Regions from separate parts of the Streptomyces sp. CA-179760 genome, predicted to be linked through region 1. Evidence: riboswitches for the same ligand, from Rfam matches in the RefSeq annotation. Region 1 holds a riboswitch; each other region holds the start of a gene.
The links. Region 1 has a riboswitch for cobalamin ahead of ACQEV8_RS33660 (hypothetical protein). Riboswitches for the same ligand answer to the same signal wherever they lie in the genome.
Positions count from the first base shown of each region.

Region 1 (6,213 bases):
TCGCCCCGGACCAGCACCCACTCGCTGCACAGCCGCGCCCACTCGTCCAGCACGGTGTCGGTCTGCACCATCACGTCGTCGCCCCGTCGCACCACCTTGGGCGGGGTGACCCTGCGGGCCAGGAGCTCCTTCCCCGCGAGGTCCAGGAGGAGCGTTCCGCCGGGAGCCAGGCAGGTGTACATGGTGCGCAGCACGCGCGCGTTGTCGGCGGGGTCCTCGAAGTACCCGAACGAGGTGAACATGTTGAGGACGACATCGAACCCGCCCGCTGCCTCGTACTCGCGTGCGTCGGCCCGCACGTACGTCACCTCGACACCGGCGTCGGCCGACCGCTTGCGTGCCCGGTCCAGCATGGCCGGGCTCAGGTCCACTCCGGTCACGCGGTGACCGCGGCGGGCGAGCGGCACGGTGAACACCCCGGGCCCGCAGCACAGGTCCAGCACGCGTGATCCCTCGGGGAAGGCCAGCAGGTGAGAGGTGTCCAGCAGTTCCTCGGCCTGCTCATGGCGCTGTTCGGAGAAGAGGAAGTCGTGGAACTCGGTCCAGAAGTCATCGTCCTGGAATCCGCCCGTCCGTGTCATCGCGCGTCAGTGCTCCTTCATGGTCGCCGTCGGGGACAGGGCGCCGCGCCGTGCGACGGCGCAGCGTGAGCAGCAGAGGGGGAAGCAGCAAGCACTGGGCGGCTGCCAGCAGCCAGAACCAGCCGGTGTGTCCCGCCCGTTCGCCGAAGTCGTACAACTGCCCGCCCAGCACGCCGCTCGCGCAGGCCCCCAGGCCCGCGGCCATCCGCTGTTGACCGAAAACAACGGCGTCGGAGCGGGGGCTGCGGCGCAGTGCCTCCAGGTCGTTCTTCAGGAACAGCACGATGTCGCCCAGGGTGATCAGTGCCCCGCCCGCCAGCAGCGCCGCCCGGGTACCGGCCGCCAGCACGGCCATGCCCGCCGCCAGGCCCACGAACCCGACCGCGAGGGCGAGGGCGTACGGCATGCGCCGGATCAGACCGGACGCGAGCGGCTGTACGACGATGACCAGCGTGAAGCAGAGCAGCAGCACCACGCTGTAGAACGCGCTGGAGGCGCGCTCCACGGCGTACACCGCCAGGAAGTGCTGGAAGTGGAAGTAGAGGTAGAAGGCCAGCGCGTTGGCGGCGAACGGCAGGAGTGCCATCCCGGCCAGGAGACCCGAGGGGGCCGTTTCGCGCGAATCGGTACGTTCCCCGTCTGTTGTGGGCAGCCGCGCGTGTCCCGCACTGACCGCGAGGAACAGGGCCGTTACCGCCGCGAACAACCAGCCGGGCGACGAAAGAACGAACGGCCCGGCGATCAGTGGGCCGACGGCCATCCCCGCGTTGAGTGCCGCGTTGCCCGCCGACAGGAACGCCGGGCGGCGCTCGTCGTCGACTCCGTGCACCAGGTATGCCTTGTTCGCGGGCAGGTAGAGCGCGGCACCACAGCACGTGAGGACCAGCGCCCAGATGGCGAGGGGCGGCCAGCGCAGGGCCAGCAGGAGCCCGGCGAAACCGGCGGTGCGTACGACGAGTGCCCACAGCATCGTGCGGCGCAGCCCGATCCGGTCCGCGAGGGCCCCGCCGACGATGCCGCCGGAGAACTGCACGAGCGATGCCACGGCCAGGACGACGCCGACCGTGCCGAGCCCCATCCCGAGCCGTTCGTGCAGGAACACCGACATGAACGGCAGGACCATGAAGCTGCCGAGCGGAATTACGAACGAGCTGAGCAGGAGGAACCGCAGCGGGCCGGTGAGCGGGAACAGCGAGGCCCGCAGACCGGGTTCAGGGGTGGTGCGCTCACCCACCGGGCGCCTCCCGGCCGGCCGGGTCGGGGAGCGGGTCGGTGAGCACACGCAGGGCGCCCGCGGCGGCCACCGCGCGGTGGGTGGCGAGTTCGGCGGTCTCCGCCTCGGCGTACACGATGCCCGCGTAGCCACGACTGTCGCTCAGGTGCTCGATGCGGTCGCCGGACTGCTTGACCGGATACCAGGCGGGCGTTCCCGGCATGCCGGCGAACCGGTCGAGCCCGGCGACGCCGGCAAACAGGCCGGGTGCGGCCGGATAGCCGAGGACGAAGGCGACGGCCGGGCCACCGGGCAGGTCCGCGTCCATGAGGCGGGGGCGGCGGCCGAGTGCGGCCTCGATCATCGCCTCGTACACGTTGACGCCGAGTGCGCGGCACATGCCCTCCCCGACCAGCGCGCCCCCGATGCGGGGATTGACCTCCACCACCTCCGGGCCGTCGGCGGTCAGCACGAACTCCACGTGTGCGAACCGGTCGGTGTAGTCGATGGCGGCGAGTACTCGATCGAGCCAACGCTCCAGCGATGTCCGCTGCGGGTCAGGGAAGGCGACGGGGAAGGCGGTGATCTCCTCCCGGAAGTGCGGCTCCGGTGACATGAGCCGGCTGGAGACGCCCAGCAGCCGGGTGCGACCGGCCCAGGTGAGCGTCTCGGCGCTGTACACCGGGCCGCTGAAGTAGGGCTCGGCGAACAACCGTCCCTTCAGGTCCCGGCCGACCGCCTCGGCCAGCGCCGCGTCGAGTTCGCCCTCGTCACGGACCAGCCAAACGTTCTGGCTCCCGGTGCCCGCCGTGTCCTTGAGTACGAGTGGCAGTTCCACCTCCTTGAGCAGCAGCCCGCGTGCCTCGCGGTCCGGGCCTGCGCTTTCGACGGCCCTTCCGCGTGTGAGACCCGCGTCGTGGAGCCGGTTGCGTACGGCGGCCTTGTCCCGGGTCAGCCGCAGGACGGCTGGATCGAGTCCGGGCAGGCCGAGGCGATCGGTGAGGGCGGCGCCGGCCAGGGTCCAGGTGTCGGTGGAACTGATCAGCCCGTGCAGCCCCGGGGTGCTCCGCAGCAGAGCGGCGACCCGCTCCACGTCGAAGGTGTCGGTCACCACGACGTCGAGGGCGTCGGCGGGCAGTCTGTCCAGTTCGTAGGCGTAGTAGCCGGGGTCTCGGGTCAGGAGCAACAGGCGCTCGTCGAGCAGGTCGGCGGCGCGGACCAGATTTCCGAGGCCGAAGGTGAGTGACTCCAGGCAGGCCACGGTCATGCGGCACTCTCCTTCCAGTCTGCCGGGCAGGGAGTGCGCTGCCACGTCATCCTCGACCACGGCATGGTCATCTCCTGCGGACCGCGGACCTCGACGGGCTTCAGCGCGGCCGGATCCAGGGCCTCGGAGTGCCGACCGAACACACGCTCCACATAGCGGTGTCCGGTGTCGGCCCCTATCACCACGTGCAGTCGGTCGGGGTGGCGGCGGGCCTCGTACGTCGCCGTCAGGTAGCCGGCACCGGTGGACAGTCCGGCGAACACGGCGTGCTCGCGCAGCAGGGCGACAGCGCCGGACATGGCGTGGGTGAAGTCCAGCCAGTGCACGGTGTCGTAGAGATGGTGGCGGACGTTGTCGAAGACGATCGACGAGCCGATGCCGGCGATGATCGCTTCGGGATCGTGATGGTCCTGGCTGCCGAAGGTGACGCTGCCGAAGGGCTGGACGCCGACCAGACGCACGGAGGGGTCCCTGGTGCGCAGGCGTTCCACGATGCCGCCGGTCGAGGCTCCGGAACCCACCCCGCCGACGACGGTCAGCTGTGTGGCCGGGAACTCCGCCGCGATCCGGTCGGCGACCTCGTGGTAACCGAGGAAGTGGACGTCGTCGTGGTACTGGCGCATCCAGTGGTGGCCGGGGCGCTCGGCGAGTATCTCGCGCACCCTTCGCACCCGGAGTTCCTGGTCGAGCTTCAGGTTCCGCGACGGTCTGACCTGTTCCACCGTGCTGCCGAGGATCTCCAGCTGGGCGAGGGTGATGGCGTCGACGGTGGTGGACGCGACGATGTGGCACCGCATGCCGTACCGGTGGCAGGCCAGTGCGAGGGCGTAGGCGTAGATCCCGCTGGAGCTGTCGATCAGCGTCTGGCCCGGACGGACCGTGCCCCGTTCCAGCAGACGGCGGACGGCGGCCAGGGCCGAGTAGATCTTCATCGACTCGAACCGCAGCAGGACCAGGCCATCGGTGAGCCGGACGAGGTCCGGGACTTTCAGGGCGTCGGCGATGTGGGGGTGGATCACCCGTAGCCTCCTTGGGCGAAGGTGCACTGGTGGCCGAGCGAGTGGAAGAACGCGGACAGTTCGGACTTGACCTCGGCCCGCGGGCGCGAGGCGAAGAGATAGCCGACCAGGCACCCGGTGTGGGCGACGAAGACGCCGTCGGCGCCGAACCGCTCACGATGGTGTCGCAGGCTGCCGAAGGTCGCCTTGGGCAGCACCTCCTGGGACAACGCGGCGCTGATTGTGGCGGCACGGGCGACAGCAGCCGGGTCGCCCGAGTCGAAGCCCTTGACCAGATCGGTCAGGCACCGCTGGTACTCCTCGCCGCGACGCCGGTAGTGGTCCAGCAGCAGGGGAGTGACGGCGGCGGTGTCCACCGTGCCGGGTTCCGTGACGAAGGCAGTGTGGAAGCCGACGTCCGGGCCCAGTCGCCGCACTACCCGGTGCCGGCCGCTGAGATACAGGGCGAACTCGTCGAGGAAGACACTGTCGGCGCGCTCGATGTCAGCCAGGATGCCGAGGACCACGTCGGTGTCGTACGGCAGGGAGAAGACGCGGAACAGGCAGCGCAACGTCGCCACGATGTCCGCTGTGGAACTGGCCATACCCACGCCCACCGGCAGTTCGGAGTGGGTGCGCCAGTCGCCCGGCGGCAAGGCGAGGCCGTAGTGGTCCAGGAAGAGCCGGGCCGCTTCCACCGACTTCTCCCCGAGCGGCGGCGCATGCGGTGGATGACCGGCAGCCGCGCTCGGAGTGAAGTACACCCAGGAGTGGCGGTCCACGGGAAAGGACACCACCGCGATCTCAGGTTCGGTGCCTGGTCGCAACGGGCCCTGGTACAGCTCGCCCAGCGTGCCGTGGCATACACCCGACACGGTGCGGCCCGACGGATGGTGCTCCTGGCGGGGGCGCATGCCTGGCCTTGGCATCGCCGGCCCCGGCCTGCCGGTTCGCGCGTCGGCCCAGGGGCGGCGTAACCGAAGAGAACCGACTGGGTGGTGACGCACACATCCCTCCTCCGTCCCGGTCCTTGAACATCGACAGGGAAGGAGGCGCGGCCACACGCACGATGTACGACCGCCCACAACCGCCGACCCAGTCCACGAGGTCACGTGCACAGCCCGCGTGGGACGCGGGCACAGTGGCAGGTCTTCGGACTCGCGGGCACGTCCGCCGAAAGGGCGGACCCCTACTGGCCGTCTCTTCCCCGGCCCCGACGCGGGCCCAGTGACATGACGGCTTTCGTTCCCACTCACCGCTGCGGGACAGCCCCGGATTCGCACCGGGTTCCCTCTTGCGTCGCGCTACCGGGCGTCCGGACGGACGGGAGGCGCGAACCGACTGCGTGCATCAGCGTAGAGGCGCTCGTACCCCCGCGACAGGGGGCCTTCGACGGTTGTCCTGAATGTGCGGGCGAGTCAGAACCAGGAGGGCCCCGCCCACTCGTCGCGGCGACTCTGGCCGGATCCACCCTCGGTGATCACCGCGCCCTCGGCCAGACTTGTTGCCTCACGCAACATGGGCACCGTCCCTGCGGTGCCCTCGGTGCCCGGGAGGCCCTGATGCTGTCAGATGCCAGGTCGGACGAAGACGGGGCAGCGGCCCCGCCCGGACGGCAACGGCCTCCCGGTGACCGCGTCGCGCTGCGCGGCGACCTGCGATCCGCTCTGCCCGACGCCACCGCGGCGGCGGTGGTCACCGCGCTTGTCTTCGCGTTCCTTTACGCGCGCATGGAATCAGGTGCTTCGGACACCGTCGCGGTCATGCCCTTCATGGACGACCCCCGCACCTACTGGATGTACCTGCTCAGCCAGGCGTTCGGCTGGTCGGGGCTGCTGTGGGCCTGGGGCACGGTCGTGCTCGGTCTGCTGCTGTCGGGACCGCGCCCCACCCGGCTGCCGGTCTCCCGAAACGTACTGGAACGCTGGCACCGCACCACGAGCCTGACGACGATGGCGCTGATGTTCGCGCACGCGCTGATGTTCGCGGCCGAACTCGTGCGCTATGAAACGAAGCTGGCGTGGGCGGAACGTCTGTGGGTGGGCTTCGCGGACACCTTCGTGCCGGGCTGGTACGACTCCGGCACCGGCAAGATCGCCATCCCGCTCGGACAGGGTGCCCTGTACCTGGCGATTCCGCTGGGCCTGTTGTTCT
Region 1 covers NZ_JBNJLZ010000001.1:7,378,582-7,384,794, forward strand. Annotated here, with positions in the region: gene ACQEV8_RS33640 (class I SAM-dependent methyltransferase) at 1-581, opposite strand, end outside; gene ACQEV8_RS33645 (MDR family MFS transporter) at 550-1,815, opposite strand; gene ACQEV8_RS33650 (ATP-grasp domain-containing protein) at 1,808-3,061, opposite strand; gene ACQEV8_RS33655 (cysteine synthase family protein) at 3,058-4,080, opposite strand; gene ACQEV8_RS33660 (hypothetical protein) at 4,077-4,973, opposite strand; cobalamin riboswitch at 5,187-5,416, opposite strand; gene ACQEV8_RS33665 (ferric reductase-like transmembrane domain-containing protein) at 5,622-6,213, shown strand, end outside.

Region 2 (7,617 bases), 920 kb from region 1:
CACGGCCGCCGGCGTAGTACGGGACGCCGTAGGTCTTGTCCTCATAGGTGACGGAGGCCTTGAGGCCGTCCAGCCAGGCGTCGGAGTTGTCGAACTTCGCCGGGTCCAGGGGGCGAAGGCGCCCTTGACCATGTAGCCGAGCATCTCGGTGTTGCCCATCTCGACCACGTCGGGGGCCTTGTCGGTGGCGAGGACGGCGTCGAGCTTGGCGTTCTTGTCGGGCCAGCCGTAGTACTCGTGGTTGATCTTAAGACCGGGGTGCTTCTTCTGCACCGCGGCGTCGGCGGCCTTCACCAGCTGCGGCCAGTTGTTCTGGGCGTCGACGGTGAGCCAGACGGTCAGCTCCTTGGCGTCCGCGCCGCCCTTGTCCGAACCACCGCCCTCGCCCCCGCACGCCGCGATGGAGACCATCATGCCCGCGATACCGATCGCGGATATCAGCTTGCGCTTCACGCCACCCTCCTCAGCTGGACCATTGGTGTAGACCAGTAGGGAGGAGCTTGACCCGGACCACGAGACCTGTCAAGAGGCCCGATAAGGCTCTGACCAGCCGTTATGCGACCTACATATGCAGGAACCTTTAAGTAATAAGCCAGCGAAATACCGACCGCACACGCCATACTTCAGGTAGACCACTGGACTTGGTGGACTAGACCAAAAGCGGCGCCGACGGTATACAGGTGGGATCGTGTCGGCGGACCGAGCCGGGAAGGCGGAGCATGAGCACCGACGTCAGCAGTGCGGAGAACGAGAACGGGGCGCCCGTCCGTACCGCACGCGTGCCCAAGTACTACCGCCTGAAGAAGCACCTGCTCGACATGACGGACACGCAGGCGCCCGGCACGCCGGTCCCGCCCGAGCGCACGCTGGCGGCGGAGTTCGACACCTCGCGCACCACTGTGCGCCAGGCGCTGCAGGAGCTGGTCGTCGAGGGCCGGCTGGAGCGCATCCAGGGCAAGGGCACGTTCGTCGCCAAGCCGAAGGTCTCCCAGGCGCTGCAACTGACCTCGTACACCGAGGACATGCGCGCGCAGGGCCTGGAACCCACCTCGCAGCTGCTGGACATCGGCTACATCACCGCCGACGACCGCCTCGCCGGCCTGCTCGACATCGCGCCCGGCGGACGCGTGCTGCGCATCGAGCGGCTGCGCATGGCCAACGGCGAGCCGATGGCCATCGAGACCACCCATCTGTCCGCCAAGCGCTTCCCCGCGCTGCGCCGGTCGCTGGTGAAGTACACGTCCCTGTACACCGCGCTCGCCGAGGTCTACGACGTCCATCTCGCGGAGGCCGAGGAGACCATCGAGACCTCGCTGGCCACCCCGCGCGAGGCCGGCCTGCTCGGCACGGACGTCGGCCTGCCGATGCTGATGCTGTCCCGGCACTCGCTGGACCGGGAGGGGCAGCCGGTCGAGTGGGTGCGGTCGGTGTACCGGGGGGACCGGTACAAGTTCGTGGCACGGCTGAAGCGGCCTGTCGAGTAGCGCACGCGGTGGACCGCTGGTGAGCCCCGGTTTCTATTGGGTACCGCATTGCAGACGGGGGTTCCGTTCCCGCCGCACCCTGACCTAGATTGCCTGCGCATTACACAGGTGATCACTGAGGGGACGGAGTCGCTTGATGTCGCAAGCCCCAGAAGCCAGCAGAGGGCCGGTGGTGACGCCGATGCGCGTCGTCATCGGCCTCTGCCTCATAGCGCCCTTCGTGGCCATGCTGTGGGTCGGCTCGTACGCGAAGACCGACCCGGCCTTCATCGGGATCCCGTTCTTCTACTGGTACCAGATGGCGTGGGTGCTCATCTCCACCGCGCTGACGATGACCGCCTACAAGCTGTGGCAGCGTGACCAGCGCGCCCGTAAGGAAGGTGCGCGGTGAAGGACGGCGTGAACGGCGTCGCGCTCGCCGTCTTCATCTTCTTCTTCCTGCTCGTCACGGCCATGGGCTTCCTGGCCTCGCGGTGGCGCAAGGCCGAGAACGAGAACAGCCTCGACGAGTGGGGTCTGGGCGGCCGGTCGTTCGGCACCTGGGTCACCTGGTTCCTGCTCGGCGGCGACCTGTACACGGCGTACACCTTCGTGGCCGTTCCGGCGGCGATCTACGCGGCGGGCGCGGCCGGTTTCTTCGCGGTGCCGTACACGATCCTGGTCTACCCGCTGATCTTCACCTTCCTCCCCCGCCTGTGGTCGGTGTCCCACAAGCACGGGTACGTGACGACGTCCGACTTCGTGCGCGGCCGCTTCGGTTCCAAGGGCCTGTCCCTGGCCGTGGCCGTCACCGGCATCCTCGCGACCATGCCGTACATCGCGCTCCAGCTCGTCGGCATCCAGGCCGTGCTGGACGTGATGGGCGTCGGCGGCGGCGAGGACACCAACTGGTTCATCAAGGACCTGCCGCTGCTGATCGCGTTCGGTGTGCTGGCGGCCTACACGTACTCCTCGGGCCTGCGTGCCCCGGCGCTGATCGCCTTCGTCAAGGACACTCTGATCTACATCGTCATCGCGGTGGCGATCATCTACATCCCGATCAAGCTGGGCGGTTTCGACGAGATCTTCGCCAAGGCGGGCGACGCGTACAGCCAGACCAACCCGGCGACGGGTGCGGCGCGCGGGGCGCTGGTGCCGCCGGAGGCGGGGCAGTGGACGTACGCCACGCTGGCGCTCGGCTCGGCGCTCGCGCTGTTCATGTACCCGCACTCGATCACGGCGACGCTGTCCTCGCGCAGCCGTGAGGTGATCCGCCGCAACACCACGATCCTGCCGTTGTACTCGTTGATGCTGGGCCTGCTCGCGCTGCTCGGCTTCATGGCGATCGCGGCCGGGATCAAGGTGCAGAACGGGCAGCTGGCGATTCCGCAGCTGTTCGAGACGATGTTCCCGGACTGGTTCGCGGGCGTGGCCTTCGCGGCGATCGGCATCGGAGCTCTCGTGCCGGCGGCCATCATGTCCATCGCGGCAGCGAACCTCTTCACCCGCAACATCTACAAGGACTTCATCAAGCCGGACGCCACGCCGGCGCAGGAGACCAAGGTCTCCAAGCTGGTCTCCCTGCTGGTGAAGGTGGGCGCGCTGGCCTTCGTCCTCACCATGGACAAGACCGTCGCCATCAACTTCCAGCTGCTCGGCGGCATCTGGATCCTGCAGACCTTCCCGGCCCTGGTCGGCGGCCTGTTCACCCGCTGGTTCCACCGCTGGGCGCTGCTCGCGGGCTGGGCGGTGGGCATGGTCTACGGCACGGCCGCCGCGTACGGGGTCGCCTCGCCGACGCAGAAGCACTTCGGCGGCTCCTCGAAGGAGATCCCCGGCATCGGTGAGATCGGCTACATCGGTCTCACGGCGTTCGTCCTGAACGTGGTGGTGACGGTGGTCCTCACCTTCGTCCTGAAGGCTCTGAAGGCCCCCGACGGCATCGACGAGACCAAGCCGGAGGACTACACGGCCGACGCGGGCGACCCGGGGGTCCAGGCGGAACTCCCGCCCGCCACCGCGGGCTCCGCCCACTAGAACCGACCGGGCACGTACATCCGCAGCGGGCCGCCGGTGATCAACCACACCGGCGGCCCGCTGTCGTACACACTCACGCCATGGACACCTTGATCCGGCGCGTGAAGCCCACCGAGTACGGCCCCCTCGGCGAGATGACGGCCCACGCCTATCTCGCCGACGGCCTCCTCGACTTCGGCGAGAGCGACGAGTACCTCCACGAACTGCGAGACGTCGCCGGACGGGCAGCCGCAGCCGACGTCCTGGTCGCCGTCGAGAACGACACCCTCCTCGGCGGCGTCACCTTCGTACCGTCCGGCGGCCCCATGGCCGACATAGCCGGCCCGGGAGAGGCCGAGATACGGATGCTCGCGGTCTCGCACGCCGCCCGCGGCCGCGGCACCGGCGAGGCCCTCGTAGGCGCCTGTGTCGACCGCGCACGGGCCACGCCCGGCTGCGTCCGCATCGTGCTGTCGACCCAGCGCACCATGCGCACAGCCCACCGCATCTACGAACGCCTGGGTTTCACCCGCACTCCCGAGCGCGACTGGAACCCGGTCCCGCACCTGGCGGACATCACTCTCCTCACCTACCAGTTGACGCTCTGAAACCAGCGCGACACAACATCTGGGGGTGCCACCGGAACCCGACACAAGATGTATGCTCGTGCTCGCTGTCGCCGCAGGGGAATCCGGTGCGAATCCGGAACTGTCCCGCAACGGTGTACCCATACGTGTTCGTACACGTATGGGCGTCAGTCCGAGGACCTGTCGACAGCGCGCACCGGCCGTCCGGCAGGTGCGCCCTGACGTCCGGGCCTCGTGGAATGGGCCGGTGGACGCGACGCCGTGTGCGCTCGTGTGCTGCCCCCTGCCCTGCGCGAGGCCCCTTGCCGAGCGAGGGAGAGCCCCACGTGACCATCGCGCCAGCCGAACCGGTCTCAGCTTCCGAAGAAGAGCACGACGGCCCCGGTGCCGCGCTGCTGCGGACCCTGACCGAGCTGACCGCCGATCTCCCCGACGCCGACCCCGGCCGGGTCGCCGCCGCCGCGTTGCGCGGCCGGTCCGCGCGGGCGGACGAGACGGAGCTGCGCGAGCTCGCGACGGAGTCGGCCGCCGGCCTCATCTCCGAGGACCCCGCCTACTCCCGGCTGGCCGCGCGGCTGCTGACGATCGGCATCCGCGCCGAGGCCGCCTCGCAGGGTGTCACCTCCTTCACCGAGTCCGTCGCGGTCGGCCACCGGGAGGGCCTGATCGCCGACCGGACCGCCGAGTTCGTGCGCCTGCACGCCGCCCGGCTGGACGCGCTGATCGACCGGGCCGCCGACGACCGCTTCGGCTATTTCGGCCTGCGGACCCTGCACAGCCGCTACCTGCTCCGCCACCCGATCACCCGCAAGGTCGTCGAGACGCCCCAGCACTTCATGCTGCGTGTCGCCGCCGGTCTCGCCGAGAACGACACGGCACAGTCCGTCGACGAGGTCGCCGCGCTCTACGGGCTCATGAGCCGCCTCGACTACCTCCCCTCCTCCCCCACCCTCTTCAACTCCGGCACCCGGCACCCCCAGATGTCGTCCTGCTACCTCCTCGACTCCCCCAAGGACGAGCTGGACTCGATCTACGACCGGTACCACCAGGTGGCGCGGCTGTCGAAGCACGCGGGCGGCATCGGACTGTCGTACTCCCGTATCCGTTCCCGCGGTTCGCTGATCCGGGGCACCAACGGCCACTCCAACGGCATCGTCCCGTTCCTGAAGACCCTCGACGCGTCGGTCGCCGCCGTGAACCAGGGCGGCCGCCGCAAGGGCGCGGCCGCGGTCTACCTGGAGACCTGGCACTCCGACATCGAGGAGTTCCTGGAACTGCGCGACAACACCGGCGAGGACGCCCGCCGTACCCACAACCTGAACCTCGCGCACTGGGTGCCGGACGAGTTCATGCGGCGGGTCAACGCCGACGGACAGTGGTCGCTGTTCTCCCCCTCGGACGTGCCCGAGCTGGTCGACCTGTTCGGCGAGGAGTTCGACGCCGCGTACCGGGCGGCCGAGGCGAAGGGCCTGGCGAAGAAGACCCTGCCGGCCCGTGAGCTGTACGGCCGCATGATGCGCGCCCTCGCGCAGACCGGCAACGGCTGGATGACCTTCAAGGACGCCTCTAACCGCACCGCCAACCAGACGGCCGAGCCGGGCCACGTCGTGCACTCCTCCAACCTCTGCACGGAGATCCTCGAGGTCACCGACGACGGGGAGACGGCGGTCTGCAACCTGGGCTCGGTCAACCTCGGCGCCTTCGTCGACCAGACCCGCGGGGACATCGACTGGGAGCGGCTGGACGAGACCGTCCGTACGGCCGTGACCTTCCTCGACCGGGTCGTGGACATCAACTTCTACCCGACCGAGCAGGCGGGCCGCTCCAACGCCCGCTGGCGTCCGGTCGGCCTCGGGGCCATGGGCCTGCAGGACGTCTTCTTCAAGCTGCGCCTGCCCTTCGACTCGCCCGAGGCCAAGGCGCTCTCCACCCGTATCGCCGAGCGCGTCATGCTCGCCTCGTACGAGGCCTCCGCCGACCTGGCCGAGCGCAACGGCGCGCTGCCGGCCTGGGAGAAGACCCGTACGGCCAGGGGCGTGCTGCACCCCGACCACTACGACGTGGAGCTGACCTGGCCCGAGCGCTGGGCGGCCCTGCGCGAGCGCATCGCCGCGACGGGCATGCGCAACTCCCTGCTCCTCGCCATCGCGCCCACGGCCACGATCGCCTCCATCGCGGGCGTGTACGAGTGCATCGAGCCGCAGGTGTCCAACCTGTTCAAGCGCGAGACGCTGTCCGGTGAGTTCCTCCAGGTCAACTCCTACCTGGTGGACGAGCTGAAGCGGCTCGGCGTGTGGGACGCCCGCAGCCGGGAGGCGCTGCGCGAGGCGAGTGGCTCGGTGCAGGACTTCGCCTGGATCCCCGCGGACGTACGGGCGCTCTACCGCACGGCGTGGGAGGTCCCGCAGCGCGGCCTGATCGACATGGCGGCGGCCAGGACGCCGTTCCTGGACCAGTCCCAGTCCCTGAACCTCTTCATGGAGACGCCGACCATCGGCAAGCTCTCCTCGATGTACGCGTACGCCTGGAAGGCCGGGCTGAAGACGACGTACTACCTGCGCTCGCGCCCGGCGACCCGCATCGCCCGCGCGGCACAGGCCGCCGTCCCCGCGCAGGCCACCACCCCGGACCCCGAAGCGGTCGCCTGCTCCCTGGAAAACCCCGAGTCCTGCGAAGCCTGCCAGTAATTCCCACCCGCCACCTGACCGCCACCCCTGGAGGACGGCGCTTCGCGCCGACTGCTATGACTCAGAATCTCCTCGACCCCGGCTTCGAGCTCACCCTGCGCCCCATGCGCTACCCGGACTTCTACGAGCGCTACCGGGACGCCATCAAGAACACCTGGACCGTGGAGGAGGTCGACCTCCACTCGGACGTCGCCGACCTCGCCAAGCTGACCCCGATGGAGCAGCACCTCATCGGCCGACTGGTGGCGTTCTTCGCGACGGGCGACTCGATCGTCGCGAACAACCTCGTGCTGACGCTGTACAAGCACATCAATTCCCCCGAGGCGCGGCTCTACCTGAGCCGGCAGCTCTTCGAGGAGGCCGTGCACGTCCAGTTCTATCTGACGCTGCTCGACACCTACCTCCCCGACCCGGAGGACCGCGCCGCCGCGTTCGACGCCGTCGAGAACATCCCGTCGATCCGTGAGAAGGCCGAGTTCTGCTTCAAGTGGATCGACTCGGTCGACAAGCTGGACCGTCTGGAGTCCAAGGCCGACCGCCGCAAGTTCCTGCTCAACCTGATCTGCTTCGCGGCGTGCATCGAGGGCCTGTTCTTCTACGGTGCCTTCGCCTACGTGTACTGGTTCCGCAGCCGGGGCCTGCTGCACGGCCTGGCCACGGGCACCAACTGGGTGTTCCGGGACGAGACGATGCACATGTCCTTCGCCTTCGAGGTGGTCGACACCGTCCGCAAGGAGGAGCCGGAGCTCTTCGACGACCAGCTCGAGCAGCAGGTCACGGACATGCTGCGGGAGGCCGTCGAGGCCGAGCTGCAGTTCGCGCGCGACCTGTGCGGTGACGGCCTCCCGGGCATGAACACCGAGT
Region 2 covers NZ_JBNJLZ010000001.1:6,455,991-6,463,607, reverse strand. Annotated here, with positions in the region: partial or broken gene ACQEV8_RS29520 (extracellular solute-binding protein) at 1-453, opposite strand, end outside; gene ACQEV8_RS29515 (GntR family transcriptional regulator) at 720-1,484, shown strand; gene ACQEV8_RS29510 (DUF3311 domain-containing protein) at 1,621-1,875, shown strand; gene mctP (monocarboxylate uptake permease MctP) at 1,872-3,500, shown strand; gene ACQEV8_RS29500 (GNAT family N-acetyltransferase) at 3,581-4,087, shown strand; cobalamin riboswitch at 4,140-4,268, shown strand; gene ACQEV8_RS29495 (ribonucleoside-diphosphate reductase subunit alpha) at 4,393-6,753, shown strand; gene ACQEV8_RS29490 (ribonucleotide-diphosphate reductase subunit beta) at 6,810-7,617, shown strand, end outside.
Region 2: linked by a shared signal. The riboswitch ahead of ACQEV8_RS29495 (ribonucleoside-diphosphate reductase subunit alpha) and the one ahead of ACQEV8_RS33660 (hypothetical protein) in region 1 are both predicted to bind cobalamin.

Region 3 (7,617 bases), 4.5 Mb from region 1:
CCGAGTCGGACGGCCCGGGCCTGGCGCTGGGCTCTCACGAATCGGTCCCGGGCTGGAGGGCCGCGCGGACCTCGGAGACCGTGAGCCAGTGCTGCGGGGCCAGGATCTTGGTGACCTGCGGGGCGAAGGACGGCGAGGAGACCACGACCTCCGCGGTCGGGCCGTCCGCGATCACCTCGCCCTCGGCCAGGAGCACCACCCGGTGGGCGATCTCGGCGGCCAGCTCCACGTCGTGCGTCGCCAGCACGATGGCGTGCCCCTCCTCCGCCAGCTCGCGCAGGACACCGGCCAGGCGGGCCTTCGCCGCGTAGTCCAGGCCCCGGGTGGGCTCGTCCAGCAGGAGCAGCGGGGGCCGGGCGGTCAGTACGACGGACAGGGCGAGGGCGAGGCGCTGGCCCTCCGAGAGGTCCCGGGGGTGGGTGTCGTCGGTGACGCCCGGGAGCAGCTCGGTGACCAGGGCGCGGCAGGTGCCGGGGTTTGCTCCCGCGTCCTGGTCTGCCGCCGCGCACTCGGCGGCGACGGTGTCGGCGTAGAGCAGGTCGCGGGGTTCCTGGGGGACCAGGCCTACCTTGCGGACGAGGTCCTTGGGGGCTGTGCGGTGGGGTGTGGCTCCGCCGAGCCGGACGGTTCCGGAGGTGGGGGTGACGAGGCCGACGAGGGAGTTGAGGAGGGTGGATTTGCCTGCGCCGTTGCGGCCCATGAGGGCGATGGTTTCGCCGGGGGTGATGGTGAGGTCGATGTGGGTCAGGGCTTGGATTCGGGCGCGGCTTACTGAGAGGGCTTGGACTTCGCCCAGGAGGGTGGGGGGTGTGGAGGGTTGGCGGGCGCGGGTGGTTTGTGGCTTGTCGCGCAGTTCCCCGCGCCCCTTGAGGGAGAGCTGGTGCCGTAGGTCTGTGGCCCGGCGGCGGGCGTCTCGGACCGTCAGGGGTAGAGGGGACCAGCCCGCCAGGCGGCCCAGGGCGACCACTGGCGGGTACACCGGGGACACCGCCATCACCTCGGCCGGGGGCCCGACGACCGGGGGCGCGCCCGGGGCCGGTAGCAGGGCGACCTGGTCGGCGTACTGGATGACGCGTTCCAGGCGGTGTTCGGCCATGAAGACCGTGGTGCCGAGGTCGTGGACGAGGCGCTGGAGGACCGCGAGGACCTCTTCGGCGGCGGCGGGGTCGAGGGCGGAGGTCGGCTCGTCCAGGACGAGGACGCCGGGGTGCGGCGTGAGGACCGAGCCGATCGCGACGCGCTGCTGCTGGCCGCCGGAGAGGGTGGCGATCGGGCGGTTGCGCAGGTCGGCCAAGCCGAGGAGGTCGAGGGTCTCCTCGACGCGGCGGCGCATCACATCCGGGGCGAGGCCCAGGGACTCCATGCCGTAGGCGAGTTCGTCCTCGACGGTGTCGGTGACGAAGTGGGCGAGCGGGTCCTGGCCCACCGTGCCGACGACATCGGCGAGTTCGCGCGGCTTGTGCGTGCGGGTGTCGCGTCCGGCCACCGAGACCCTGCCCCGCAGTGTGCCGCCGGTGAAGTGCGGCACGAGCCCGCTGACCGCGCCCAGGACGGTGGACTTGCCGACGCCGGACGGGCCGGCGAGGAGGACGAGTTCGCCCTCCGGGACCTCGAAGTCGACGCCCTGGACGGTGGGTCCGGAGGCACCGTCGTACGTCACGGAGACATCCTCGAAGCGGATCATGACGGTTCCTTGTGCTCGGGGGCGACGAACGCGGGCAGCAGACCGAGGAGGATCGCCGCCGCGGGCCAGACGGGGAGTGTGGGGGCCACGAGCGGCACCACGCCGGGGTGCAGGGCCGCGGGCTCCCGGACGGCGGCGAGCACGAGCAGCGCGGCGACCGCCACGCCGGAGGCGACGACCAGCACGGCGCGCACGTCCCAGCGGTCCGGGCGGTACCGGGTGCGCGGCGACCGCCGGCCGCCGAGCCGGAGACCCGCGAGGGCGGCGGCGAGACCGACGAGCAGGACGGGCATCCCGTAGGTGGCGCCTTCGGCGGTGAGCAGCCCGTACGTTCCGGCGCAGACGCCGAGCAGACCGCCGAGGGTGAGGGCGGCGGTGGTACGGCGGACCGCGGCCGGGACCTGGGCGGTACGGCCGTAGCCGCGGGCGTCCATCGCGGCGGCCAGGGACACCGAGCGCTCCAACGCGCCTTCCAGGACCGGGAGACCCACCTGCAGCAGGCCACGGACGCCCTTGTCCGGACGGCCGCGCAGCCGGCGGGCGGCGCGCAGGCGCTGGACGTCGGCGATGAGGTTCGGCGCGAAGGTGAGGGCGACGACGACCGCGACACCCATCTCGTACAGGGCGCCCGGGAGGGACTTGAGGAGGCGGGAGGGGTTGGCGAGGGCGTTCGCGGCTCCGACGCAGACGAGCAGGGTGGCCAGTCTCAGGCCGTCGTACAACGCGAAGGTGAGGGCCTCGGCCGTGACCTCGCCGCCGAGGCGGATGCCCTGGGCCCAGTCCGGGAGGGGCACCTCGGGGAGCGTGACGAGGGTGTGCGTGCCGGGGATGGGGGAGCCGAGGACGATCGCGAAGAGCAGCCGGACGACCAGGACGGCGAGGGCGAGTTTGACGAAGGCGCCGTAGGAACGGGACCAAGGGGTCGGGGGGCGGCAGGTCGCCACGACGTAGGCGGAGACCGAGATGAGGAGGCAGAGGAGCAGGGGGTTGGTGGTGCGGGTGGCCGCGGTGCCGAGGGAGAGGGACCAGAGCCACCAGGCGCCGGGGTGCAGAGGGGCCCGGCGCCGGGGCCGGAGGTGGGAGGGCGCGTCGCTGAGCCGGTCCGCGCTGCTAAGCCTGGTCACGCCGACGTACCTGCCACATCGCGGCCGCTCCCAGGACCGCCACCACGCCGATGCCCGCCAGCAGGCCCAGGGACGGGCCGTCGTCGTCGGACGTGTTCTTCTTCGCCGCCGGTGTCGACTGCCGGGAGTTCGCCACCTGCTCGCCGCAGCCCGTCTTCGGATACCCCGCGATCGCGCACAACAGGGCGTTGGTGTCGTAGCGCAGGGGCTTGGCGACCGTCGCGAGGGCCTCCGCCGTGGTCGCGTCGGGGGAGACCCGGGCGCAGACCGTCCGGGCGGGGGGCGGGGTCTCGCCCTGGGGGGCGTCCGCCTTGGCGCCGGGGTCGATGACGAGCGCCACGCGCTTCTTGCCGTCCTGCGCGGGCGTCTTCGCGCAGACGGTCTTGAAGTCGGCCGCGCCGCGCGGCCGGGCCGCCTCGGAGGAGTCCTCGCTCACCGCGAAGCGGAACCCCTGGACGTCGCCGTCCGAGGGGCGGGCCAGGGACGGGCCCTGGGTGGCGTAGACCCAGCGGTCGCCGTCGCGGTCCCAGAACGACCAGTACCGGTAGCCGGCGGCCTGGGCCGCGCCCGCCCCCGCGCCCGCGCCCGCTCCCACGCTCAGCAGGAGCGTGGCCAGGAGGAGGAGAACGGCACGGCGGATCACGACTGCTGCCTCTTCTTGCGGCCGGTGAAGAGGAAGCCGATGCCGATACCGGCGACGAGGCAGACCCCGACGTACCACCAGACGCCGAAGAAGCCCGACTCCGAGTCGTTCTTCGTGTCGGTCGCCGAGGGCTGTTCGGGGGCCTGCGGGGCCGGGCCCGTCGCGTTCAGCTGCTTCACCAGGTCCGTGCCGCCGAAGTCGCGCGGGTTCGCGCCCGTCGCGTGCGCGGCGAAGATCAGCTGGGCGTAGGCGGCGGGACCGTTCTGGGCGGCCCAGGTCGTGGAGTTCTTCTCCAGCCAGCCCAGGGACTTCTCGGCCTGCGCGGTCTCGCCCTGCGCGGCGAGCGCCACGACCGCGTCGGCGGTGTTGCCGTGGTCGGGCTGGGGGGCCGAGCCGGCGAGGGCGGAGGTGAGGTGGTTGTCGTCCTCGGCGAGGGTCTGGGTGAGGTACGCGGCACCGTTGGCTGCGGCCTGCCGCGGCGTGGAGGGATCCGTGCACGTGGCGTCGGACTTCTTGCCCGCCTCCACCACCATGCCCTTGCCGAGGGCGCCGAGGGCACCGGCCGCCGTGGCGTCCGCGTTGGCGGTCAGCTCGCCCTTCTTGTCCGGCTGGAACGCGAAGGCGCCGTCGTCGTCCCCGCCGCAGGGGAGGGCGAGCTTCAGCAGGGCGTCGTAGGGCGACTTTCCGCCCTTCTCGACCTGGTCCGGCTTCTCACCGGCGGCGGCGAGCGCGCCGATGACGACGGACGTCGAGTTGGTGTCGCTGGCGCCGCCGGGCGCGTAGCCCCAGCCACCGTCCTCGTTCTGTACGGACTTCAGCCAGTCGACGGCCTTGCCGGTGACGGCGTCGTGCCCGCCGAGCGCGGCGAGGGCCTGGACGGCCGCGGCCGTCTGGTTGCTGTCCACCATGGTCTTGGCGTCGCACGCCGCGGCCGGATCGGCACGGTACGGGGCGAACCCGCCGTCCGCGCACTGCTGCCGGACCAGCCACTCCACGGACTTCGCCGCCGGCTTCTCACCCACCGTGTCCTGGGCCAGCAGGGCGAGCGACTGGCGCCAGACGCCGTCGAACTTGGGGTCCTTGCCCCCGTACAGGGCGGAGGGGAACGCCTGGGACGGAGTCGGTGACGGTGCGGCGGCGGCCGGCGTGGCGGTGCCGATCACGGTGGCGGCGGCCAGGACGGCGGCGGCCCTGCGGCGGACGTTCATGATCGGCGGGTGCCTCTCCCTGTGAGGGAGCCGGGCAGCACGGGACACCCCCGGCGGCTCGGCTCCGTATACCTCGACGGTGCCGTGCACCGGCGGGCGCCGGGCACGTGAGCCGGTCACGATCCGTACGGGCGATCCGGCTCCCGCCTGGCAGGGCGGTTACGGTTGCGGGTCAGCGCCGGAATTGCACCGGCTTCTCCCTGTACGGGTGATGACGACCCGCCTACTGTACCCGCACCTACGAAAACGCCCGAGGGTAGCTTCGCCCCCCCATGCCGACCGCACCACCGGGGAGACTTCTCGGTGCGGCGGCCTGCCCCGCTGGCCTCTGGATGAACTCGGCCATGCTCCAGACCACCCCGGCTCGGCTGTCGGTGTCCTCCACCAGGACCTGCTCCCGGGCGAACTGCTCCACCACGCCGAGGAGTTGATCCTGTCCGTGAGGCAAAACGGTTAACGTGAAGCTCCACGACCACACGCAGGAGCGTCCATGACTGATCAGGCGGGGAACTCCGAGCAGGAGCCGCTCTCCAAGATCGACACCTCGGTTCCGCAATCGGCGCGGATCTGGAACTACTGGCTGGGCGGGAAGGACAACTACGAAGTCGACCGGGTGGCCGGTGACGCGTTCCGTGAGATCTTCCCCGGGATCGAGACCGGGGCCCGCGCCGCCCGCTACTTCCTCGCCCGCGCCGTACGCCATCTCGCCGCCGAAGAGGGCATCCGCCAGTTCCTGGACATCGGCACCGGGCTGCCCAACGTGGACAACACCCACCAGATCGCCCAGCGGGTGGCCCCGGAGAGCCGGATCGTCTACGTCGACAACGACCCGCTGGTGCTGGCCCACGCCCGCGCCCTGCTCACCAGCACACCGGAAGGCGTCACCAACTACGTCGACGCCGACCTGCGCAAGCCGAGCACGATCGTCCGGGAAGCCGGTAAGACGCTGGACTTCGACCAGCCCGTCGCGCTCATGCTGATGGGCATCCTCGGCCACATCGAGGACCACGACGAGGCACGTACGATCGTGTCGGAGCTGGTGGACGCCCTGCCGCCCGGCAGCTACCTCGTCCAGTACGACAGCACCGACACCAGCGAGGACTACCTCAGGGCCATCGGTCAGTACAACGACGGCGGCTCGATCCCGTACATCCTGCGCAGCCCCGAGCAGATCGCCCGCTACTTCGACGGCCTGGAGCTGCTGGAGCCGGGCGTCACGTCCTGCTCGCGCTGGCGTCCCGACGCCGAGGCCCTGGGCCTGCCGGCGGAGGTGCACCAGTACGGCGGTGTCGCCCTCAAGCGCTGAACCGCCCGCCGACCCCGGCTGAACCCGGGGGTCTTACTCAGGTCTCCTGAAATATGCGGTGCAGGATGGTCGGAGTCTCGTCAGGTGACTCGGCTTCGACCACCAGCCGGTTCATGGCGTCCCAGTAGCGCTCGATGTCGGCCGGCCGGTCGGGATAGAGCGCGGTGGTGAGCTGCTCCAGGTAGACCACGTCGGGCAACTGGCCGCCGGGCAGCCGCAGAATGGTGACCGGACCGCCCTCCGCGGCATGACCTCCGGAGACGAACGGCAGGATCTGGACGGTGACCTGCGGAAGCCGGCAGACCTCGATGAGATGCCTGAGCTGGGCGCGCATCACCTCCGGCCCGCCCACCGGGCGCCGCAGCGCCGCCTCGTCGATCACGGCCCAGAGCCGGGCCGCGCCGGGCTGCCGGTGCAGGATCCGCTGCCGGGTCATCCGCAAGGCCACCCGGCGGTCGGTCTCCCGCGCGTCGGCGGCAGGGTGGACGAGCCGGACGGCGGCACGCGCGTAGTCGGAGGTCTGGAGCAGCTCGGGAACGCGCTGTATCTGATAGCAGCGGATGACGCTCGCCGCCTGCTCGGCACCGAGGTAGCTCTGCGTCCAGGAGGGCACCACATCGCTGTAGTACTGCCACCAGGCGTGGGTGTTGGCCTGTTCGGCCAGCGCCAGCAGCGTGGCGCGTTCGGCCTCGTCCGTGACGCCGTAGTACGTGAGCAGGTCGGCGACGTCCCGCAGTTTGAACCCGTGGCGGCCCGCCTCCATGCGGCTGATCTTGGAGGGAGAGGCACGGATGACGTCACCCGCCTCCGCCCTGCCGATGCCCCGCGCCTCCCGCAGCCTGCGCAGCCGGGCGCCCAGCGCCAGCCGAGGCACCATGGGCCCGGCCGATCTGCCGTCCAGGACTCCGCTGAAGGGCGAGGTTCGAGCGGCCTCTTCGGTGCCCATGGGCATGTCTCCTTGCGGTGGTACGCAACGCCGCACGCGTGGGGGCGCCACGGCTCGTTCATCCTAGAGGCCCTGCCCTGACCCCATCCCGCTTATGCCGAAGGCGAGTTCGGCCGCGGAGTGGGACCGCCGAAGGGCAGGTGAAGAGTCCGGGAGGCGATCAGCCAGGCGCCGTCGGCCCGGCGGAAGACATCCTCGTAGTGCCCGGCCTGGACGGGCGGCCCGGGCGGGATGACGCCGCCGTCGTAGCCGTCGACGCGGTACGTGGTGAAGTACGAGATCGCCCTGGTGGTGTCCGGGGACTCCACCGTGACCAGGACGTTGGACATCATGCGGCGGGAGAGCCGCTCGGCGGGGCGGGAGCCGAAGTAGGTGCGCAGGGCGTTACGGCCCTTGACCAGCCGTCCGTCGTGCGGCCACTGCCAGACACCGTCCTCGGTGAACAACTCGGCGACGGACGAAGGGTCGCCCAGGTCGAGCCGGTGGACGAAGTCGAGGATCAGGCGCTCGCAGGCGCGCTCGGCGAGGAGGCGCTCGATGGGGTCCATGGGGTCCATGGACTTGGTTCTAGCACCAGGCCCGGGTGGCCCCGCAGGCTCCCGGCGGCCCCGCAGGCGCCCCGGGCGGCCGCGCGGCACCTAGACCGCCACGTACGTCACCGGCTCACACCCCGGTACCGCCTCCGCCCGGCCCAGCTTCACCAGAC
Region 3 covers NZ_JBNJLZ010000001.1:2,879,267-2,886,883, reverse strand. Annotated here, with positions in the region: gene ACQEV8_RS12910 (ECF transporter S component) at 1-38, opposite strand, end outside; gene ACQEV8_RS12905 (ABC transporter ATP-binding protein) at 35-1,684, opposite strand; gene ACQEV8_RS12900 (energy-coupling factor transporter transmembrane component T) at 1,681-2,808, opposite strand; gene ACQEV8_RS12895 (SCO2322 family protein) at 2,795-3,451, opposite strand; gene ACQEV8_RS12890 (prenyltransferase/squalene oxidase repeat-containing protein) at 3,448-4,659, opposite strand; cobalamin riboswitch at 4,773-4,910, opposite strand; gene ACQEV8_RS12885 (SAM-dependent methyltransferase) at 5,150-5,965, shown strand; gene ACQEV8_RS12880 (helix-turn-helix domain-containing protein) at 6,003-6,911, opposite strand; gene ACQEV8_RS12875 (nuclear transport factor 2 family protein) at 7,004-7,459, opposite strand; gene ACQEV8_RS12870 (MBL fold metallo-hydrolase) at 7,550-7,617, opposite strand, start outside.
Region 3: linked by a shared signal. The riboswitch ahead of ACQEV8_RS12890 (prenyltransferase/squalene oxidase repeat-containing protein) and the one ahead of ACQEV8_RS33660 (hypothetical protein) in region 1 are both predicted to bind cobalamin.

Region 4 (7,617 bases), 5.1 Mb from region 1:
ATGCTCGCGGTGCCGGTGCCGGTGCCGGGCGGTCCCGGAGGGGCTCAGCCGCGCTGGCCGTAACCCCGTAGCCGGTCCCGCACCTCTGCCAGTTGTTCCGTGGACAGCAGGCTCGGGGACAGACCCGGCACGGACGCGGCGGTCAGCCACAGCCGGCACATCCATTCCAGCTGGGCGGTGCGGTCGTAGGCCTGGTCCAGGGTCGCGCCGTGGGTGATCGTGCCGTGGTTCCGGAGGAGGCAGCCGGAGCGGTCGGCGAGGGCGCGGAGCATGTTCTCGGCCAACTCGTCGCTGCCGTACGTGGCATACGGGGCAACCCGGACGGGTCCGCCGAGTGCCGCGGCCATGTAGTGGATCAGTGGGAGCTCGCTCACGAGTGTCGAGACGGCCGTCGCGTGCACGGCGTGGGTGTGGACGACGGCGCGGGCGCCGGTCGTGCGGTAGACGGCGAGGTGCATGGGCAGCTCGCTGGTCGGCACGAGCGTGCCGAGGACCTGCCGGCCGTCGAGGTCGACCCCGGTCACGTCGCCCGGCGCCAGCCGGTCGTAGGGCACGCCCGACGGCGTGACCAGCACGGTGTCCCCGACGCGCACCGAGACGTTGCCGGACGTTCCGACCACGAGCCCGTCGCTGACCGTCCGGCGGGCCGTCGCGACGAGGTCCTCCCAGGCGCGCTCCTCCTCGGGTCGCACACCGCTCCGCCGTGACTCCCCCACACCCTGTCCGCCGCCTCGGACGTCCCCCGTGTCCCGCTCGTCGCCTCGCTGCTCAGCCATGCGGCGATCCTGCCAGGCAGCCCTTCAACGCGCCGCCGGGCGGGGGCACTTTAGGCCGGAAACCAAGCATCCGTAAGGGCGCATACCGACGCAAACCAGTAATGGACCTCTCTTGGCTGGAGATCATCGGGTATTCAACGGCCCTCCCGTACCCTCTGGGTGATTTGCCGTGCACGTCGCCATTCCGGGGGGAATCGCATGGCCCGTGACCACATACCCACCCGCCGCCGCAGCCGCTTACTGGCGGCCTCCGCCGCGGCACTCGCGCTGGGAGGGACCTCGCTCGCGGAGTCCCCGGCCGAGGCGGCGAGCCGCCCGAAGGGGCACGACGTCTCGTCCCACCAGAAGAACGTCGACTGGCGGAGCGCCAGGGCGAAGGGCGCCAGATTCGTCTACGTCAAGGCGACCGAGTCCACCACCTACCGCAACCCCTACTTCAGTCGGCAGTACAACGGCTCACGCGCGGCGGGCCTGATCCGCGGCGCCTACCACTTCGCGCTGCCGAACAGGTCGTCGGGCCGGGCGCAGGCGGCCCACTTCGTACGCAACGGCGGCAGTTGGAGCGCGGACGGCTGGACACTGCCGCCCGCGCTCGACATCGAGTACAACCCGTACGACAAGAAGCACAAGTGCTACGGCCTGAGCAAGGCAGCGATGGTCGGCTGGGTCGAGTCGTTCAGTGACGAGATCAAGCGGCTCACCGGCCGCCGCCCGGCGATCTACACGACCACCCACTGGTGGAACACGTGCACGGGCAACAGCCGCGCGTTTGCCGCGAACCACCCCCTGTGGGTCGCCCGCTACGACGCGGCGAGCGCGGGGCCGCTGCCGGCCGGCTGGTCCTCCTGGACCTTCTGGCAGTACGACAACGGCAGCGGCACCCTGCCGGGTGATCAGAATCTCTTCGACGGGTCACTCGATCGACTGAAACAGTTCGCCAGGGGCACTTGATCGTCGGGGCGCAAGGACAGCTCCACCAGGGCGGAATGACGACCCTCTGTTGCCGACACCCCTGCGCCCCTCCCAGTTCATCTTCCGTTCACTCGGGTTACCTACGTTCGTCCCGCCAACGACGCCGAACGATTGCCTGGGTAAATGGAAAGCTTCTCGCTGATCCTCGCGATTGTGGTGGTAACCGCACTCGCGTTCGATTTCACGAACGGTTTCCACGACACCGCGAACGCGATGGCCACGACCATTTCCACGGGCGCCATGAGACCGAAGATCGCGGTGGCCATGTCCGCGGTCCTCAACCTGGTCGGCGCCTTCCTGTCCGTCGAAGTCGCGAACACGATCTCCAAAGGCCTCGTCGACGAGGCCGGAATCCGTCCCGAGGTCATCTTCGCCGCCCTGGTCGGAGCGATCCTCTGGAACCTGCTGACCTGGCTCGTCGGTCTGCCGTCCAGTTCGTCGCACGCCCTGATGGGCGGCCTGATCGGCGCCACGATCGCCTCGGCGGGCGTCGGCGCGGTGCACGGTGACGTCCTGGTCACCAAGGTGCTGATCCCGGCGATCGCCGCCCCGCTGGTCGCGGGCATCGCGGCGCTGCTCGCCACCCGGCTGACGTACTCGCTCGGCAAGAAGGCCGACGGCGAGGGCTCCAAGAAGGGCTACCGGGCCGGCCAGATCGCCTCCGCGGGCCTGGTCTCGCTGGCCCACGGCACCAACGACGCCCAGAAGACGATGGGTGTCATCACCCTCGCCCTGGTCGCCGGCGGCGCCGTCGCCCCCGACTCCGACCCGCCCATGTGGGTCATCCTCTCGGCGGGTATCGCCATCGCGCTCGGCACCTACCTCGGCGGCTGGCGCATCATCCGCACCATGGGCAAGGGCCTGACCGACCTCCAGCCGCAGCAGGGCTTCGCCGCCCAGACCAGCGCGGCGACGGTCATCCTGGCCTCCTCGCACCTCGGCTTCTCCCTCTCCACCACCCACTCCGTGTCCGGCGCGGTGATGGGCGCGGGGCTCGGCCGCAAGGGCGGCGTGGTCCGCTGGTCGACGGCGACGCGGATGTTCGTCGCCTGGGGTCTGACGCTGCCGGCGGCGGCCCTGGTGGGTGCGCTCGCCGAGTACGTGACCGGCTTCGGGAGCTGGGGCACGGCGGTCGTGGCGGTCTTCCTGGTCGTCTCCAGCGCGGTGATCTGGAAGCTGTCGCGCCGCGAGGTCGTCGACCACACGAACGTCAACGAGGTCGACGAGGAGCCGGCGGGTGTCGTGACCACCGCGATCGCCGCGGTGACGCCGCCTCCGGCGGGCCCGTCCGAGGAACTGGCCGCCACGATCCCGGCCCAGGCCCAGGCCGAACGGGAACCCTCCACCACGACCACCCCGGTCTGATCCCGCCCACCCGGTGACAAGGAAGAATCTCTGAGATGAAGATCGACTGGGCGACCCTCGGCTCCGTCTTCGGTGTCAGCCTCGTGGCCACCGTGACCCTCGTCGGCCTGTTCACCCTCGGCATCACCGGCCTGTCGCGCCGCGAACGAGCGGTGGCGGCGGGCGGGTCCGCGGGGCTCGCGGTGACGGGTGCGTACGCGTGCTTCGCGGGGTGTGCGGCGGCTGTCGGGTACGGGATCTATCTGATCGTGGCCTGACCGCGATCGTCTGTCACCGGGCGGCACGGGGCTTCGGCCCCGGGCCGCCCGGTTGCCGTGTGCGGGGCGGCCGTCAGCACCCCCTGCCAGGCAGGCGGTGTGGGCTTGTCCACACTCTCCCCTCGCAGGTCAACGGCAAGTTGACGGCTGTTCGCGGCCGTGGTGGACTGCCGGGGCCAATGCGGCGGCAGGAGAGGAAGCCGGTGAAAGTCCGGCGCGGTCCCGCCACTGTCACCGGGGTAGCACTCACCGGGAGCCAGGAACTCTCCCCGCCGGTCTCGTCGAACCAGGGCGTGGACACCCTGAGTGAGGACATATCGCCATGTTCGGCTGCCGATTCAGGGTCTGTACCCCGCCGTTGCCCGCCCCCGCGGCCGGCTGAGCCCATGAGTGCCGGTCGCATCCACGCGTACGGTGCCGCCGCCGGTCTGATCGGTGATCTGCTGCTCGGCGATCCTCGCCGGGGGCATCCGGTCGCCGCGTTCGGGCGGGCCGCGGGCGCGGTGGAACGGGTGTTGTGGCGGGACCACCGGGGATGGGGCGCGCTGCACACCGTGGTGTGTGCGGGCGGGGCTGTCGCGCTGGGGGCCGTCGCCGCGCGTGCCGTGCGTACGTCCGATGCCGCTTCCGTCGTGGTGACCGGTGCGGCCACCTGGGCCGTCGTCGGGGGGACTTCGCTCGCGCGGGAGGCGCTGGCCATCGGGCGCGCCCTGGAGGCCGGGGACGTCGAAGCGGCCCGTGCGCGGCTGCCGCATCTGTGCGGACGGGATCCGCAGGCACTGGACGCCGACGGGATCGCCCGGGCCGTCGTCGAGTCCGTCGCGGAGAACACCTCCGACGCGGTCGTGGGAGCGCTCGTGTGGGGGGCGATCGGCGGTGTGCCGGGGCTTCTCGGGTTCCGGGCCGTCAACACCCTCGACGCCATGGTCGGGCACCAGTCGGCCCGGTACCGGCGCTACGGGTGGGCCTCCGCGCGGCTGGACGATGTCGTGGGGTGGCCGGGGGCTCGGCTGACCGCCGTGCTCGCGGCCGTGGCCGGGGCCGATCCCCGGGGAGCCGTGGCTGCCTGGCGTGCCGATGCCACCAAGCATCCGAGTCCCAACGCCGGGCCCGTGGAGGCCTCGTTCGCGGGGGCGCTCGGGGTGCGGCTCGGCGGGACCCTGGCCTACGGCGGGCGCGTGGAGCACCGGCCCGTCCTCAACGGCGCGGGGCGCGGCGTCGGTACCCGGGACATCGAACGGGCCGTACGGCTGTCCAGGCGCGTCGGCTGGCTCGCGCTCGGCGTCTGTGTCGCCGCGCGCCACATCGTGAAGGGGCGTACGTCATGACGGGCGGTGGGCTTCTCGTCGCCGGTACCACCTCCGACGCGGGCAAGAGCGTCGTGACCGCCGGAATCTGCCGGTGGCTGGTGCGGCAGGGCGTCAAGGTCGCGCCGTTCAAGGCGCAGAACATGTCCCTGAATTCGTTCGTGACACGGGAGGGCGCCGAGATCGGGCGGGCGCAGGCCATGCAGGCGCAGGCGTGCCGCGTGGAGCCGACCGCGCTGATGAATCCCGTGCTGCTCAAGCCCGGTGGCGAGCAGAGCAGTCAGGTCGTGCTGCTGGGCAGGCCGGTCGGCGAGCTCAGTGCGCGCGGGTATCACGGCGGACGGCAGCAGAAGCTGCTCGGGACGGTGCTGGACTGCCTTGAGCGACTGCGGGGCACGTATGACGCGGTGATCTGTGAGGGGGCCGGTTCTCCCGCCGAGATCAATCTGCGGCGGACGGACATCGTCAACATGGGGATCGCCCGCAACGCCGGTCTGCCCGTGGTCGTCGTCGGCGACATCGACCGGGGCGGGGTCTTCGCCTCGTTCTTCGGGACCGTCGCCCTGCTGTCGCGCGAGGACCAGGAGTGTGTCGCCGGGTTCCTCGTGAACAAGTTCCGCGGGGACGTCTCCCTGCTGGAGCCGGGGCTCGACATGCTGCACGGCCTCACCGGGCGGCACACCTACGGCGTTCTGCCCTTCCGGCACGGGCTCGGGATCGACGAGGAGGACGGGCTGCGCGTCTCCCTGCGGGGGACGGTCCGGGAGTCCGTCGTCTCCCCGCCCGTCGGCGAGGACGTGCTGCGCGTCGCCGTCTGCGCGGTCCCTCTCATGTCCAACTTCACGGATGTCGACGCGCTGGCCGCCGAACCCGGTGTCGTCGTGCGGTTCGTGGACCGGCCGGAGGAGCTGGCCGACGCGGACCTCGTCATCGTGCCGGGGACCCGGGGGACCGTCCGTGCCCTGGAGTGGCTGAGGGAGCGCGGGCTGGCCGACGCGCTCGTGCGCAGGGCCGCCGAACAGCGGCCGGTCCTCGGCATCTGCGGCGGCTTCCAGATCCTCGGCGAGCACATCGAGGACGACGTCGAAAGCCGAAGGGGCGAGGTCGACGGGCTCGGGGTCCTGCCCGTGCGGGTGCGGTTCGCCCGGGAGAAGACCCTCACCCGGCCGGCGGGCGAGGCCCTCGGGGAGCACGTCGAGGGCTACGAGATCCACCACGGGGTCGCCGACGTCACCGGTGGCACTCCCTTCCTGGACGGCTGCCGGGTCGGCCAGGCCTGGGGCACGCACTGGCACGGCTCTCTGGAGTCGGACGGATTTCGGCGTGCCTTCCTGCGCGAGGTGGCGGCCGCCGCCGGCCGCCGCTTCGTACCGGCGCCGGACACCTCGTTCGCGGCGCTGCGCGAGGAGCAGCTCGACCGGCTCGGCGACCTGATCGAACAGCACGCGGACACGGACGCGTTGTGGCGGCTCATCGAGTCCGGCGCGCCGTCGGGGCTGCCCTTCGTCCCGCCGGGAGCGCCCACATGAGGACCGTGGCGGTGGCGCGGACCGCCGGCACGGCGACCGCGAGCCACCTGAGACGCTGGGACGGCTGCCTGATCCATCCTCGACCCGACATCCATCCGCAACTCGAAGGCGACTTGGAGGACGACGAAAAGTGACCACCCCCTTTCCGTTCACGGCCGTGGTCGGCCAGGACGATCTGCGGCTCGCGCTGCTGCTGAACGCCGTGTCACCGGCGGTCGGCGGTGTGCTGGTGCGCGGCGAGAAGGGCACGGCCAAGTCGACGGCCGTGCGGGCGCTGTCGGCGCTCATGCCGGAGGTGGACGTCGTCTCCGAGTGCCGCTTCTCCTGCGACCCCGGCTCGCCCGACCCCGGCTGCCCGGACGGACCGCACGAGCCCGGGGGCTTCGCCTCCCGGCCGGCCCGCATGGTCGAGCTGCCCGTCGGCGCCTCCGAGGACCGGCTGGTGGGCGCGCTGGACATCGAACGGGCGCTGTCCGAGGGCGTGAAGGCCTTCGAGCCCGGCCTGCTCGCCGACGCGCACCGCGGCATCCTCTACGTCGACGAGGTCAACCTCCTCCACGACCACCTGGTCGACCTGCTGCTGGACGCGGCCGCGATGGGCGCCTCGTACGTGGAACGCGAGGGCGTCTCCGTGCGACACGCCGCCCGCTTCCTGCTCGTCGGCACCATGAACCCCGAAGAGGGCGAGCTGCGGCCGCAGTTGCTCGACCGGTTCGGGCTGACCGTCGAGGTCGCGGCCTCGCGGGAGCCCGAGCAGCGGGTCGAGGTCGTGCGACGGCGGCTGGCGTACGACGACGACCCGGCCGCCTTCGCCGCCCGCTGGGCCGAGGAGGAGGCCGACGTACGGGCCCGGATCGTGGCCGCGAAGAAGCTGTTGCCGTCGGTGCGGCTGGGCGACGACGCGCTGCGGCAGATCGCGGCGACCTGTGCGGCCTTCGAGGTGGACGGCATGCGCGCCGACATCGTGATGGCCCGGACCGCTACGGCGCTTGCGGCCTGGGCCGGGCGTACGGACGTGCTCGCCGAGGACGTACGGCAGGCCGCGCTGCTCGCGCTGCCGCACCGCCGGCGCCGCAACCCCTTCGACGCGCCGGGCCTCGATGAGGACAAGCTGGACGAGACCCTGGAGGAGTTCTCCGGGGACGATGACCCGGACCCTGACCCGGACCTCGACCCGGACCCGGACTCGGGGCCGGACGGGCCGGGCGGGGGCGGTGGACAGCCGGCCCCCGACGACGGGCCCCGGGGCGGTGACCAGGAGGCCCGGCCGGAGGCCGAACAGGACGGACAGCCGCAGCCGCAGCCTTCGGGAGCCGGCGAACAGTCGGCCGCGCGCGCTTCCGAACCGTTCCGGACCAAGGTGCTGAGCGTGCCCGGACTCGGCGAGGGTGCCGCCGGGCGGCGTTCGCGG
Region 4 covers NZ_JBNJLZ010000001.1:2,245,487-2,253,103, forward strand. Annotated here, with positions in the region: gene ACQEV8_RS10025 (class II aldolase/adducin family protein) at 45-776, opposite strand; gene ACQEV8_RS10030 (lysozyme) at 975-1,727, shown strand; gene ACQEV8_RS10035 (anion permease) at 1,872-3,113, shown strand; gene ACQEV8_RS10040 (hypothetical protein) at 3,149-3,370, shown strand; cobalamin riboswitch at 3,517-3,656, shown strand; gene ACQEV8_RS10045 (cobalamin biosynthesis protein) at 3,757-4,698, shown strand; gene ACQEV8_RS10050 (cobyric acid synthase) at 4,695-6,206, shown strand; gene ACQEV8_RS10055 (putative cobaltochelatase) at 6,337-7,617, shown strand, end outside.
Region 4: linked by a shared signal. The riboswitch ahead of ACQEV8_RS10045 (cobalamin biosynthesis protein) and the one ahead of ACQEV8_RS33660 (hypothetical protein) in region 1 are both predicted to bind cobalamin.